DNA from 4 places in the Kitasatospora sp. NPDC004614 genome. Region 4 is predicted to be linked to each of the others. Evidence: riboswitches for the same ligand, from Rfam matches in the RefSeq annotation. Region 4 holds a riboswitch; each other region holds the start of a gene.
What was found. Region 4 has a riboswitch for cyclic di-AMP ahead of ACFYST_RS30185 (M23 family metallopeptidase). Riboswitches for the same ligand answer to the same signal wherever they lie in the genome.
Positions count from the first base shown of each region.

Region 1 (3,187 bases), on a different contig from region 4:
CGCCTGGTGTCGAAGGCCTTCACACCGCGCCGGGTCGCCGAGTTCGAACCGCGGGTGCAGCAGCTCACCGACCGCCTGATCGACTCCTTCGCGGAGCGCGGCGAGGTCGACCTGATCCACGAATTCGCCTTCCCGCTGCCGATCTACGCGATCTGCGACCTGCTCGGCGTCCCGCCCGAGGACCAGGACGACCTGCGCGACTGGGCCGGCATGATGATTCGCCATACCGGTGGCAAGCGCGGGGGAGTGGGCCGCGCGGTCAAGCAGATCCGCGGGTACCTGGCCGACCTGATCCACCGCAAGCGCGCCGACCTCGGCGACGACCTGATCTCCGGCCTGATCCGGGCCAGCGACCACGGCGAGCACCTGACCGAGAACGAGGCCGCGGCGATGGCCTTCATCCTGCTGTTCGCCGGCTTCGAGACCACCATCAACCTGATCGGCAACGGCGTTTACGCGCTGCTGCGCAACCCGGATCAGCGCACCCTGCTCCAGGAGTCGCTGGCGCGCGGGGAGTCGGGCCTGTTGGAGACCGGCATCGAGGAACTCCTGCGCTACGACGGGCCGGTGGAGCTGGCGACCTGGCGGTTCGCCACCCGGCCGCTGAGCATCGGCGGGGTGGACATCCCGGCGGGCGACCCGGTGCTGGTGGTGCTGGCCGCGGCGGACCGCGACCCGGACCGGTTCTCCGACGAGAACACCCTGGACCTGGCCCGGACGGACAATCCGCACCTCGGTTTCGGACACGGCATCCACTACTGCATCGGTGCGCCGCTGGCCCGGCTCGAAGGGCAGCGCGCGATCGGCACACTGCTGACACGGCTGCCGGACCTCCAGTTGGCCGCCGATCCGGCCGAACTCCGTTGGCGGGGTGGGCTGATCATGCGCGGGCTGCGCGAACTCCCGGTCTCCTTCACGCCCCGCTGACCCGGTTTCGACCGCCGCCGCCCTGCCCTCGCCCCGCCCCCGCACGTCACCGTCCGTGGGCCCGGTGGGGGCGCGGGTGCGCCCCCACTTCGGGCGAATACGGACATACATGGACGGTTTGTGCACGAGAAGTGAAGGTCCGTAATTTCGACGTGATACCGGTGATATGAGCTTGTGATTGCTCGTCAGCTCTGCTTACTCTCCGATTTGCCCGCAGCTGCGGGCCCCGAACGCGGCACGCCGAGTCCTGTCCGCCGCACCTTCGGGACACCGACCAGGATTCGGACAGGAGCGGGGGAACCAGGTGTGAACGCCGTACTCCCAGCGGCTTGGGGTGAAGCCGCCGGGGAACGGACGCAACCGCGTCCGGACCTCCCGGCGGCCGGGCCAGCCTCCCGGTCCGAACCCGACAGCTCACCTCGTAGGCGTGCGGAGAGGAAGTCCCATGCTGTTCGCCGGTACTGGACGTCACCGCCGTAGCACCAAGGCCGAGAAGGTCGTCGCCGCCGCAGGCGTCGCCTCCGTGGGCCTGGCCCTGCCCCTGCTCTCCGCCACCGGAGCGGCAGCCGCACCCGCCGACACCTGGGACCGCGTGGCCCAGTGCGAGAGCGGCGGGGACTGGGGCATCAACACCGGAAACGGGTACTACGGCGGCCTGCAGTTCTCCTCCTCCACCTGGCGCGCCTACGGCGGCGGCGACTACGCCGCCCGCGCCGACCAGGCCACCCGCTCCGAGCAGATCGCGGTGGCCGAGCGGGTGCTCGCCTCCCAGGGGCCCGGCGCCTGGCCGTCCTGCTCGATCAAGGCCGGTCTGTCCCGCGGCGGCGACAGCTCCGAGGACACCGCCTCCCGCTCGCAGCAGCGCGCGGCGGCGCCCGAGCAGAAGCAGACGAAGTCGCAGCAGCAGTCGAAGAGTTCGAAGCAGAGCGCCCCGGCCGACGGGCCGACGCAGTCCGGCACCGGGAACTACACCGTGCAGGAGGGCGACACGCTGTCCGGGATCGCCGCCGCGCGGAACGTGTCCGGCGGCTGGGAGCAGCTGTTCCGGGCGAACCGCGAACTGATCGGCGCCGACCCCGATGTGATCATGCCCGGCCAGGTGCTGGCGCTGTGACGGCGCGGTCCGGCCGGCTCCGGCCCGGCAGTGGTATAGACCCTTCGTCGGTCTGACGATTCGTCCGCTCCGGGCGTGCGCCCAGCAGTTCGCGCCGCCCGGAGCCCGCCGCCGACGGGCAAATAGGTGAACTACCAGTGAGTAGCCGGGCCACACGGTGAGACGGGGCCCGGCCGGGCGTGGCCGTGGGCATGTCTGCGGCTAGGCTCTGGGCGTAACGACCACACATCCGCTTCCGCTAGGAGATGCCTCGTGCCGTCCATTGATGTCGTCGTAGCCCGTGAGATCCTCGACTCCCGCGGCAACCCCACGGTCGAGGTCGAGGTCGGTCTCGACGATGGCAGCACCGGTCGTGCGGCTGTCCCGTCGGGTGCCTCCACCGGCGCCTTCGAGGCGCTGGAGCTCCGTGACGGCGACAAGAACCGCTACTTCGGCAAGGGCGTCGAGAAGGCCGTCCTCGCCGTCATCGAGCAGATCGGCCCGGAGCTGGTCGGCTACGACGCCACCGAGCAGCGCCTGATCGACCAGGCCATGCTCGACCTGGACGCCACCCCGGACAAGTCCTCGCTCGGCGCCAACGCCATCCTCGGCGTCTCGCTCGCCGTCGCGCACGCCGCCTCCGAGGCCAGCGACCTGCCGCTGTTCCGCTACCTGGGCGGCCCGAACGCGCACGTGCTGCCGGTCCCGATGATGAACATCCTCAACGGCGGCTCGCACGCGGACTCCAACGTCGACATCCAAGAGTTCATGATCGCCCCGATCGGCGCGGAGTCCTTCTCCGAGGCCGTCCGCTGGGGCGTCGAGGTCTACCACACCCTCAAGGGCGTGCTGAAGGAGCGCGGGCTGTCCACCGGCCTGGGCGACGAGGGCGGCTTCGCCCCGAACCTGGACTCCAACCGCGAGGCCCTGGACCTCATCACCGAGGCCATCAAGAAGGCCGGCTACACCCCGGGCAAGGACATCGCGCTCGCCCTGGACGTCGCCGCGTCCGAGTTCTACAAGGACGGCGCCTACCAGTTCGAGGGCAAGGCCCTGTCGGCCGCCGAGCTGGTCGAGTACTACGCCGAGCTGGTCGCCGCCTACCCGCTGGTCTCCATCGAGGACCCGCTGGACGAGTCCGACTGGGACGGCTGGAAGGCCATCACC
Region 1 is NZ_JBIALR010000012.1:183,360-186,546, forward strand. It holds gene ACFYST_RS24145 (cytochrome P450) at 1-927, shown strand, start outside; cyclic di-AMP (ydaO/yuaA leader) riboswitch at 1,189-1,369, shown strand; gene ACFYST_RS24150 (transglycosylase family protein) at 1,373-2,041, shown strand; gene eno (phosphopyruvate hydratase) at 2,294-3,187, shown strand, end outside.
Region 1: linked by a shared signal. The riboswitch ahead of ACFYST_RS24150 (transglycosylase family protein) and the one ahead of ACFYST_RS30185 (M23 family metallopeptidase) in region 4 are both predicted to bind cyclic di-AMP.

Region 2 (3,187 bases), on a different contig from region 4:
CCGCCTCCGACCGGGGCGATATTCGCGAGCCGACAGCGCGGAAGGAGTGTGCAATCCACCGGCTCGACCAGGTACCCTGATCCAGTCCTCGCCACCGCGACGCGGTGCGGGTACGCCTTTGCGGGTGTAGCTCAATGGTAGAGCCCCAGTCTTCCAAACTGGTCACGCGAGTTCGATTCTCGTCACCCGCTCCACAAGGCCAACGGCCCCGACTGCCAACGCAGTCGGGGCCGTTGCCGTTGGTCGGCCCGCGCCGCATGGCCGGGGGGCGTTCGCCCGCGCAAGGGCGCCGGAAAGCCCGAAGGCCCCGCGCAGCGGACTGCGCGGGGCCTTCGGGGGGTGAGGCGTGGATCAGACGTTGACGCCGTGGGCCGCCAGGTAGGCGACGGGGTCGATGTCGGAGCCGTAGTCCGGGGTGGTGCGGATCTCGAAGTGCAGGTGCGGGCCGGTCACGTTGCCGGTGGCGCCGGAGAGACCGATCTGCTGACCCGCCGTCACGGACTGGCCGGCCGAGACGGAGATCGAGGAGAGGTGGGCGTACTGGGCGTACTTGCCGTCGGCCAGCTTGATGACGACCTGGTTGCCGTAGGCACCGCCGTTGCCGGCGGAGACCACGGTGCCGTTGGCGATGGCCTTGAGGCTGGTGCCGGTGGCGACCGGGAAGTCGATGCCGGTGTGGTAGCCGGAGGACCAGTTGGAGCCGGCGACCTTGTAACCGGTGGTGACCTTGCCCGGCGCCGGGGCGACGTAGGTGGAGCTGTTGCTCGCGGCGGCCGGAACGGCGGCCGGGGAAGCGGTGGTGGCCGTGGTGGCGACCGGGGGCGCCGCCTGCGGGGCCGGGGCCACGGGCTGGGCCTTGACGGTGCCGGTGGTGGCCGGCTTCGCGGTGTCGGCCTTCTTGACGGCGACCTTCGGCGCGGTGGCGGTGTCCGTGGAGGTGGACTTGGCGGCCGGGGCCTGCGCGGGGGCGGCGGCCTGGCCGTTGATGGCCAGCTTCTGGCCCGGGAAGATCAGGTCGGGGTTGCCACCGACCACGGAGCGGTTGTCCTGGTACAGCTTCTGCCAGCCACCGTCGACGTGCTGCGCGGCGGCGATCTTGGACAGGGTGTCGCCGGAGGCGACCCGGTAGCTGTGCGGGGCGGCGGCCTGGTCGGCGACGGGGGTGGCGTCCACCGAGACCGTGGACGGGTGGCTGCCGGCCTGCTCGGTGGCGGTGTGCGCGGAGGCGGCGGTGACCGGGAGGCCGATCGCGGCGCCGGCCACACCGGTGGCGATGGCGATCCGGGCGATGGTGGCCAGGCTCGGCTTGCGGTGCTTGCCCTGAGCGGACATGAAGGCGTTCCTCTCCGACGCCTGCGAGGTGAGCTGTCGGGTTCGGGCGAGAGTTGCCCGGCCGCAGGGACTGCGGCTTCACCCCAAGCCGTTCCCGGTGGTTTCCGGGCCCGGCGACTTACCTGTGGTTCCCCCGCTCCTGCCGTGGCGTGGTATCTGGTCGGCACCGGACGACGGCAGGACTAGGCGTTCCGTCCGGTGGCCCGCCCGGTCACTGGCCGGGCTGCGGAGGAAGCAAATCCCACGGCCCGTGAGGCTGGCAAACGCCGATCGGCCCCGCTCCCTGGGTCGGGAAGGGGCTGACGATCCACCAGGTCACGCTGTGCCGACACCCTGCTGCGGTGCGCGTACGCGATCATGACAGTGCGCGTACGAACCCCGCACGGTGGGCGACTTCGGCCACCGTGCGCGTTCGGGCGCGGACCTGGCGTGACGTCGCGGGTGAGCCTGGTCACCGTGGGCAGGCCGAATGGACGGCGCGGGGGTGTCTCCCGCCCGTCGTGGCGTGCCGCCGGGGAGCCGACAGGCCGTCAGCCCGCGATCGACGCGATGGCCTTGGAGACCGAGGTGAGGAACTGCTGGATCGGGCCGGCCATGGTCGACTGGCTCAGCATGAAGCCGAACAGGGCGGCGACGATGGCGTGCCCGGTCTTCAGCTGCTTGTTGCGAATGAAGATCGCGACGATGATGCCGAACAGGACAAGCGCGGAGACGGAGAAGGCCACCGGGACTCACTTCCTCGATTCATGGCGGGGGTTCGGTGGAAGCCGGCGTTGGCTCCCAGGCGGAAACCGGCCCCTGCCCCCCGTGTCCCCACCACTCCATCCGGACTCAGTGTGGTCGCTCGTGCTGAGTGCGTAAAGGACTTGCCCGGTCGCTCGGTGCCCGAACCCGCCTGGCAGGACTGATTTTCGCCGACCGCGACGATAGCGGACGGGTTCTGACACCCCGTCGGCGGGCGGTGGTCCGTGCTGGCCTGCGCGGCAAACCGGCAGGCAGATCCAACATCGCCGCCCGGCTCGGGCCGCGTACCGGAATTGGCCGAAGATCAACGTCCGGGTTTGACACTCCGTGGACAGTCCGCGCTCACCGCGTCTGCACCGGACGGAAGTTCAGCGGCGCCAGACCAGCAGCACCGCGCGGTCGTCGTTGACGTGCTTGGCGACGGTGTCGATCAGCCGGACCGCGGAGCCGGGCCGGATCGACCCCGGGGCGGTGGCGACCAGCCGGTCGGCCTCGCCCATCAGCCGGTCCATGCCCTCGGCGAGGTCGCGGCCGGGGATCTCCACCATGCCGTCGGTGCACAGCATCAGGACGTCGCCGGGGCCGAGGGTGCCGCGCACCCCCTCGAACTTGGCCTCGTCGTAGACGCCGAGCAGCGGGCCCTCGGCCTCCTTGACCTCCCAGTACCCGGCGCCCGCGAGACGGTGCATGCCGGGCAGGTGCCCCGCGGAGAGCAGTTCGTACTCGCCGGTGTCCAGGTCGACCACCAGATGGACGGCGGTGGCGAAGCCCTCCGCCCAGTCCTGCCGCAGGAGGTAGCCGTTGGCGGCGGGCAGGAAGTCGTGGGCGGGCAGCGAGCCGAGCAGGCCGCCGAAGGCGCCGGAGAGCAGCAGGGCGCGGCTACCGGCGTCCATGCCCTTGCCGGAGACGTCGGCGAGGACGGCTTCCAGCATCCGTCCGCCGGGGCCGGTGCGGGCGGCGACCATGAAGTCGCCGGAGAAGGACTGGCCGCCGGCCGGGCGCAGCGCGGTGTCGGTGTGCCAGCCGTCGGGCAGTTCCGGGACCCGGCCCTGGATCCGGATCCGCTCGCGCAGGTCGAACAGCATGGTGGAGCCGCCGCGCCAGGGCACGC
Region 2 is NZ_JBIALR010000003.1:542,594-545,780, forward strand. It holds tRNA gene ACFYST_RS11905 (tRNA-Gly) at 121-194, shown strand; gene ACFYST_RS11910 (peptidoglycan DD-metalloendopeptidase family protein) at 352-1,332, opposite strand; cyclic di-AMP (ydaO/yuaA leader) riboswitch at 1,338-1,492, opposite strand; gene ACFYST_RS11915 (hypothetical protein) at 1,863-2,057, opposite strand; gene ACFYST_RS11920 (PP2C family protein-serine/threonine phosphatase) at 2,445-3,187, opposite strand, start outside.
Region 2: linked by a shared signal. The riboswitch ahead of ACFYST_RS11910 (peptidoglycan DD-metalloendopeptidase family protein) and the one ahead of ACFYST_RS30185 (M23 family metallopeptidase) in region 4 are both predicted to bind cyclic di-AMP.

Region 3 (3,187 bases), on a different contig from region 4:
GGACCGGGCCGAGCACGAACACCGAGGGCAGCACCACCACGTGGTACACCGCGATCGCGAGCATGCCCGACCACACCCAGGCCCGTTCTCGCACCTGCCGCCAGCCGACCCGGAGTTCGGCCAGGAACCCGAGTCGCTCGGCCTGCTCCGCACTGGCCCGCCCGCCCACCGCACCGAGTCTCGCCAGCACGGCGGCGCTGGCCGCGAAGCTCGCGGCATCCACCATCAGGGCACCGCCGGGCCCGGCAAGGGCGACCAGCGCGCCAGCCAGCACCGGGCCGATCACCAACCCCACCGAGTGGACGAGCCCGCGCAAGGCATTGGCCTCGCTCAGCCGTTCACCGGACACCAGCAGCGGGATCAGCCCGGTGGAGGCGGGCAGGAAGAAAGCGTCCGCCACCCCGAACACCACCATCAGCAGTGCCAGCACCCCGACCCGGGCCGTCCCGGTGAGCAGCAACACCGCGACGGCCGCCTGGACCACGCACCGCACCAGATCGGAGGCCAGCATGATCCGCTGTCTTGGCATCCGGTCCGCCCACACGCCGCCGATCAGCATGAACACCAGCGTCGGCAGCAGGCCCGCCGAAGCCACCAGGCCGACATCGGCGGCCGACCCGCCGATCGACAGCACGGCGAACGGCAGCGCGACGAACGACACCCTGTCGCCCAGGACGGACAGCGACTGGCCGACGAACAGACGGGCGAACTGGCGCTCCACCCGGAGCACTTCGGGAATCAGCACAGCCACGGGCACCTCCACAGCGGGTCGGGGAACAGCGATCACCGCGATGGTAGGAAGCTCCCGAAGCAGCTGTCGCGCGATTTATCCGCAACGCCTGCAATGCCCAGATCTCGCTCAACTCGCTTTAATGTCACGGCATTTGATGACCACCCAGCTTCCAAGCGCTTAAGCGGGACCGTCCGCCTTCCCTCCCCCCGCTCCCCCAATCCCACCGATCGGCCAGACTTTCGCACCCGACCATCGGACCGCCGGATCACCCGACCGCCCGACCGCCCGGGCGGCGCAACTCGGCCGTAATACAGCCGCGATGAGCTTGTGATTGCTCCGTTCGAGTGATTAGGCTCGGTCCGGCCCGCACCGCCGGGCCCCGCACGCGGCAACGCCGAACCCTGTCCGCCGCGTTGCCGGGTCGACCACCACAACCCTTGGACAGGGACGGGGGAACCAGGTACGTCGCCGCCCCCACGGCTAGGGGTGAAGCCGCCGCACCGGCTCCCGCCGGCACACGGCGGCCGGGCCTCCCTCCGGTCCGAACCCGACAGCTCACCTCGCAGGCGTGCGGAGAGGATCTGGCATGCTCTTCACGGGTTCCGGGCGCCACCGTCGGCAGAGCCAGGCGGAGAAAGCCGCCGAGCGGGCGATCGCCGCAGCCGGCGTCGCCGGCGTCGGCCTCGCCCTGCCGCTGCTCGCTGTGACGGGTGCGCAGGCCGCCCCCAGCACGGTCTGGGACCGGGTCGCCGACTGCGAGAGCGGCGGCAACTGGAGTTCCGACTCGGGCAACGGCCTGTACGGCGGCCTCCAGATCACCGCCCAGCGCTGGATCGACTACGGCGGTACCCGGTACGCCGAGCTGCCCAGCGGAGCCACCCGCAGCCAGCAGATCGCGGTCGCCGAACGGATCCTGGCCACCGAAGGCCCGCAGCCGTGGGTGTCCTGCGCCGACACGGCGGGCCTGCGCACGGTCAGCGCCCCCGGCGTGGTGGACAACAACGACTCGGCGGACGAATCGGGTGCGCTGCGCGGCGCCCGCGGCATCGCGGCCGTCAACACCGCCTCGGACGGCACCGTCGCCCCGCAGAACGCCACTCCGGTGTTCTCCGGCCTGCCCGGCTACGACCCGGTGTACCACGTGTACTGGTACGAGAAGAACGGCGGTTGGTTCTGGACCAGCCACCAGAGCCTGTACGAGCGCTACATACAGCTGACGCACCCCCAGCCGCCTGCGGCCACGCCGTCCCCGGCCCCCACCCCGGAAAGCCCGGCCACCCCGACCACTCCGACTACGCCGACTGCGCCGTCGACCGACCCGAGCACCAACCCGAGCCCGAATCCGACCACACCGTCCGACAACCAGAACGGCAACGGCAACGGCAACGGGAACGGCGCCGAGAACGGCAACGGCACAGGCCACGGCAACGACCAGGGCCAGGGTCAGGGTCAGGACGGCCACGGCGGCACCCAGCAGCCCACCACCCCCGACCCGGCCACCACCACGCCGCCCCCGAGCGCCTCCACGCCCGGCAGCGCACCCGCGCCCGCCGAATCCCCGTCCGCCGCGACCCCGTCCCCGCAGCCGTACACCGTCGGCCCGGGCGACACGCTGGCGAAGATCGCCCGCAGCCACGAGCTGAACGGCGGCTGGAGCGGTCTCTACCAGAGCAACCAGCAGGTGGTGGGCGAGAACCCGGACCTGATCCACCCGGGCCAGGTGCTGAACCTGGGCTGACGGCCGCCCGGTCGAGCCGCCGTCACTTCGGGACGGCGGCCAGTCCGGTGCAGCCGCGCAGGCCGTCGCGGCGCTGCTGGGCGGCCTTCGCCGCGCTGCCGGTCTGCGGGACGGGCACGCCCCGGCCGTCGATGTGGGCGGGGGTGAACATTTCTCCGGTGACGCGTCCGTCGGTGCTGATGGTGAGTGTGGTGACGCCGGTTTCGTCGGAGGCGGTGTAGTTCGAGGTGCCGTACCAGAGGAAGTTGCCGAAGCCGTACGCCACGTAGGTGTTCCCGAGCATGCCCGCGCCGAGCATGGTGTGGGCGTGGGTGCCGACCACGGCGGTGGCGCCGGCCGTGGCGAGCTTCTTGGCGAGTGCGGTCTGCGCGGCGGTCGGGCAGGCCACGCCTTCCTCGCCCCAGTGCAGGTAGACCAGTACCACGGGCGCCTGCGCCTTGGCCTCGGTGACGGCGCGCAGCAGGGCCTTCTCGTCGAACGCGGAGGCGATGCCGGCCTTGTGCTCGCCGGCCCGCCACTTCTGGTTGGTGATTTCGTCGACCTGGCTCGCCGCCAGGACGGCGACCTTTGTTCCGCGCACGTCGGCGATGTGGGGCGCGAAGGCTTCGGCCGTGTCCTTGCCGATGCCGATCAGCGGAATCGGGGAGTTGGCCTTGGCGGCGAGGGTGTCGGCGAGGCCGTCGGCACCGAAGTCGACGGCGTGGTTGTTGGCCTGG
Region 3 is NZ_JBIALR010000005.1:52,858-56,044, reverse strand. It holds gene ACFYST_RS14090 (MFS transporter) at 1-751, opposite strand, end outside; cyclic di-AMP (ydaO/yuaA leader) riboswitch at 1,150-1,316, shown strand; gene ACFYST_RS14085 (transglycosylase family protein) at 1,320-2,471, shown strand; gene ACFYST_RS14080 (CapA family protein) at 2,494-3,187, opposite strand, start outside.
Region 3: linked by a shared signal. The riboswitch ahead of ACFYST_RS14085 (transglycosylase family protein) and the one ahead of ACFYST_RS30185 (M23 family metallopeptidase) in region 4 are both predicted to bind cyclic di-AMP.

Region 4 (3,187 bases):
CGCCGGGGTCCACCGATCGGAGGACCCCGGAATCGTCCTGATGAGCCATCGGTCCTGGCCGTCCGGACGATCCGCGGGGCGGGGCCGCCGGGCCAGGGTGGAGCCATGGACATCGTGACTCCGGCCGGCGCCACCTCCGTCGGCCTGCGCCCGCCGTTCCGTCGGATCGCCGCGCAGGCCGCCGCGCTCTGGTCGGCCGTCTTCGCCCTGGTGCACCTGTACTGGCTGCTGGGCGGCCGGGCCGGTCTGCCGGGCGGGCTGTCGGTGCTGGACAACACGCCGCTGCTGGTGATCGACATCATCGCGGTACCGCTGTGCGCGGTGGCCGCGGCGCTGGCCCTGGCGCTGATACGGCCGTGGGGCGAGCGGCTGCCGGCCCGCGGGCTGCTGTGGGCGGCCCGGGGCACGGCGGTGCTGCTGATCGTGCACGCCGCGCCCTCCGTGCCGGAATGGCTGGCGCTGGCGGCGGGTCACCGCTCGGCGGCGGAGCTGGACGCGATGGCCCGCTTCGCGACCGTGCTGTACGAGCCGTTCTTCCTGGCCGGCGGGCTGCTGTTCGGCTGCGCGGTGTTCGGCCGTCGGCTCCTGCCCGAGCGCGGCGGCCGTCGATGAGCGGAAGAACTACGGCTGCAGGCCGCGCTGCTGGAGCCAGGGCAGCGGGTCGATCGGGGCTCCGCCGCCGGGGCGGACCTCCAGGTGCAGGTGCGGGCCGGTGACGTTGCCGGTGGCGCCGACCGCGCCGAGCACGGTGCCGGGGGCGACCTGGCCGGAGGCGGTGGCGATCCGGGAGAGGTGGCAGTACCAGAGTTCGGTGCCGTCGGGCAGGGTCTGGATGACCCGGTAGCCGTAGGGGCCGGACCAGCCCGCCGAGGTGACGGTGCCTCCGGCGACGGCGGCGACGGGAGTGCCGGTGCGGGCGGCGAAGTCCAGGCCGGTGTGCAGGTGCGCCCAGTGCGCGCCGGACTGGGCGAAGTGCGCGGTCAGCTGGTAGCCGGCCACCGGCAGGGTGTGCGCGGCCTGCTCGGCCTCGGCCTGCTGGGCGGCCCGCTTGGCCTCGGCCTCCTGCGCGGCGGCCAGCCGGGCGGATTCGTCGGCGGCGGTGCGCTGGCCGTCGGCCTGCTGCTGGATGCGGGCGGCGAGGGCGAGCCCGGGGTCGCCGGCGAGGAGGCCGTCGGAGGCTTCGTCCGCGGCGGTGACGGGCACCGGGGCGGCGGCCTGCGCGGGGGCGGCGCCGAGTGCGGTGGCGCCGAGCGCGGCGGTCATCGCGGTGACGCCCAGCAGGGGCGCGCCGGCGCGGGACTGACGGGGCAGCCGGTGCCGGGCGGCTTCCGGCTCGACCGGGTGGTCGAGCAACTGGGTGCCGGTGCTCTCAGTGTAGGTCGACGCCACGGGGGCGTGCTCCTTCCTTCCCTGCCGCCGACCGGGTTAGCTGACGGGTTCGGAGGTGGAAGGTCTCCTACGGTCGGGCCCAGGGCCGTCCCGATTCACCCCGGTGGAAACGTGGTTCCCCGGCTCCTGGGACGCCCCGAAGGGTGTGCCCAAGTGGATTAGGCGTGGCGCACGGTGCCGCATGGTTACGGCGTTGCCGACCGCGCTGCGTTATCAAACGTTAATCCTATGGACCCCATGATTCCAAGCCGCTACCACGAGACAGCGAAGATTTCCTGACGCCCTATGGGTGATTTGTGACGGTTCACCAGGGCCAACCTGACGGATTGTGACCGAGTGGTTGAGTATCCGTACTCACGCCACGCCTCCGGGCCGGCGCGACCCTGATGCCATGACCGCAACCGTGCCGCACCGGACCACCGCCGCCTACTTCGCCCAGGCCGCCGTCTCCTTCGGACTGGCCACCGCCGCGCTCTCGCTCGGGATCGCCTACCTGCCGGTGAGCGCCTGGATGCGCGCCTTCCTCGCCGTCGGGCTGCTGTACGAGATCACTTCCGCGTTCACGCTGGCCAAGGTGATCCGGGACCGCCAGGACGAGGGCGCGATCACCAGCCGGGTGGACCAGGCCCGGCTGGACAAGCTGCTCGCCGAGCACGACCCGTTCAAGGTGGAGGGGATCTGACGATCCGGCCGGCCACCACGACTTGACGGCTAAGGCTATTAGCCTTAGCTTTATGGCTATCGGCAGCCGGCCGGGCCTCCAGCGCCCGGCGCACCGCAACGCCCGCCCAGGAGGCCCGCCATGAACAGCACCCTCGGCACCACCCGGTACGTCGACGTCCCCGGCGGCCGGATCGCCTACGACGACACCCCCGGCACCGGCGTCCCGGTCGTCCTGCTGCCCGGCATGCTCGACAAGCGCGCCACCTACCGGCACCTCGCACCGCTGCTGACCGCCGCCGGGCACCGGGTGATCACCATGGACCTGCGCGGCCTCGGCGAGTCCTCCACCGGGTTCACCGACTACTCCCCCGCCGCGATCGCCGGCGACCTGGTCGCCCTGCTCGACCACCTCGACCTGCGCGGCGCCGTCCTGGCCGGCAACTCCTACACCGGCGCCACCGTGGTCCGCGCGGCCGAGCTCGCCCCCGGGCGGACCGCCGGGGTGGTGCTGATCGACGCCTTCATCGAGAACCTCCCGCTGAACGCCTTCCAGAAGGCCCTGTTCGGCCTGGCCGCCCCGCTGGTCACCGCGTTCCCCGGCCTGTGGAGCTCGATGCAGAAGTTCTACTACCCGACCGCGCGGCCCGCCGACTTCGACGCCTACCGGGCCGGCCTCGCCGAGATGCTGCGCGAGCCCGCCCGGAAGGCCGCGCTGCGCGGCTACCTCACGGGGGACTCCGCGCCGGTCGGCTGGTGCGAGGCCGTCGACGTGCCCGCGCTGGTGCTGATGGGCAGCAAGGACCCCGACTTCCCGAACCCCGAGCTGATCGCCGACCGGCAGGCCGCCGCGCTGCGCGGCCGTAAGGTGATGATCGAGAACGGCGGCCACTACCCGATGGCCGGCTACCCCCAGGCCGTCGCCGACGCCCTGCTCCCGTTCCTGAACGAGCTGAACGAGGTCGCCCGCTGATGGCCCGCGCCGGACTCTCCCCCACCGCGGTGGTGGACCACGCCCTCGGCCTGATCGACGCCCAGGGCGCCGAGACGCTCACCCTGGCCGCCGTCGCCGCCAAGGCGGGGGTCGCCACCCCGTCGCTGTACAAGCACGTCCCCGGGGGCCTTGCCGAGCTGCGCC
Region 4 is NZ_JBIALR010000020.1:22,631-25,817, forward strand. It holds gene ACFYST_RS30180 (DUF3995 domain-containing protein) at 106-612, shown strand; gene ACFYST_RS30185 (M23 family metallopeptidase) at 622-1,389, opposite strand; cyclic di-AMP (ydaO/yuaA leader) riboswitch at 1,400-1,564, opposite strand; gene ACFYST_RS30190 (YiaA/YiaB family inner membrane protein) at 1,781-2,071, shown strand; gene ACFYST_RS30195 (alpha/beta fold hydrolase) at 2,192-3,022, shown strand; gene ACFYST_RS30200 (TetR-like C-terminal domain-containing protein) at 3,022-3,187, shown strand, end outside.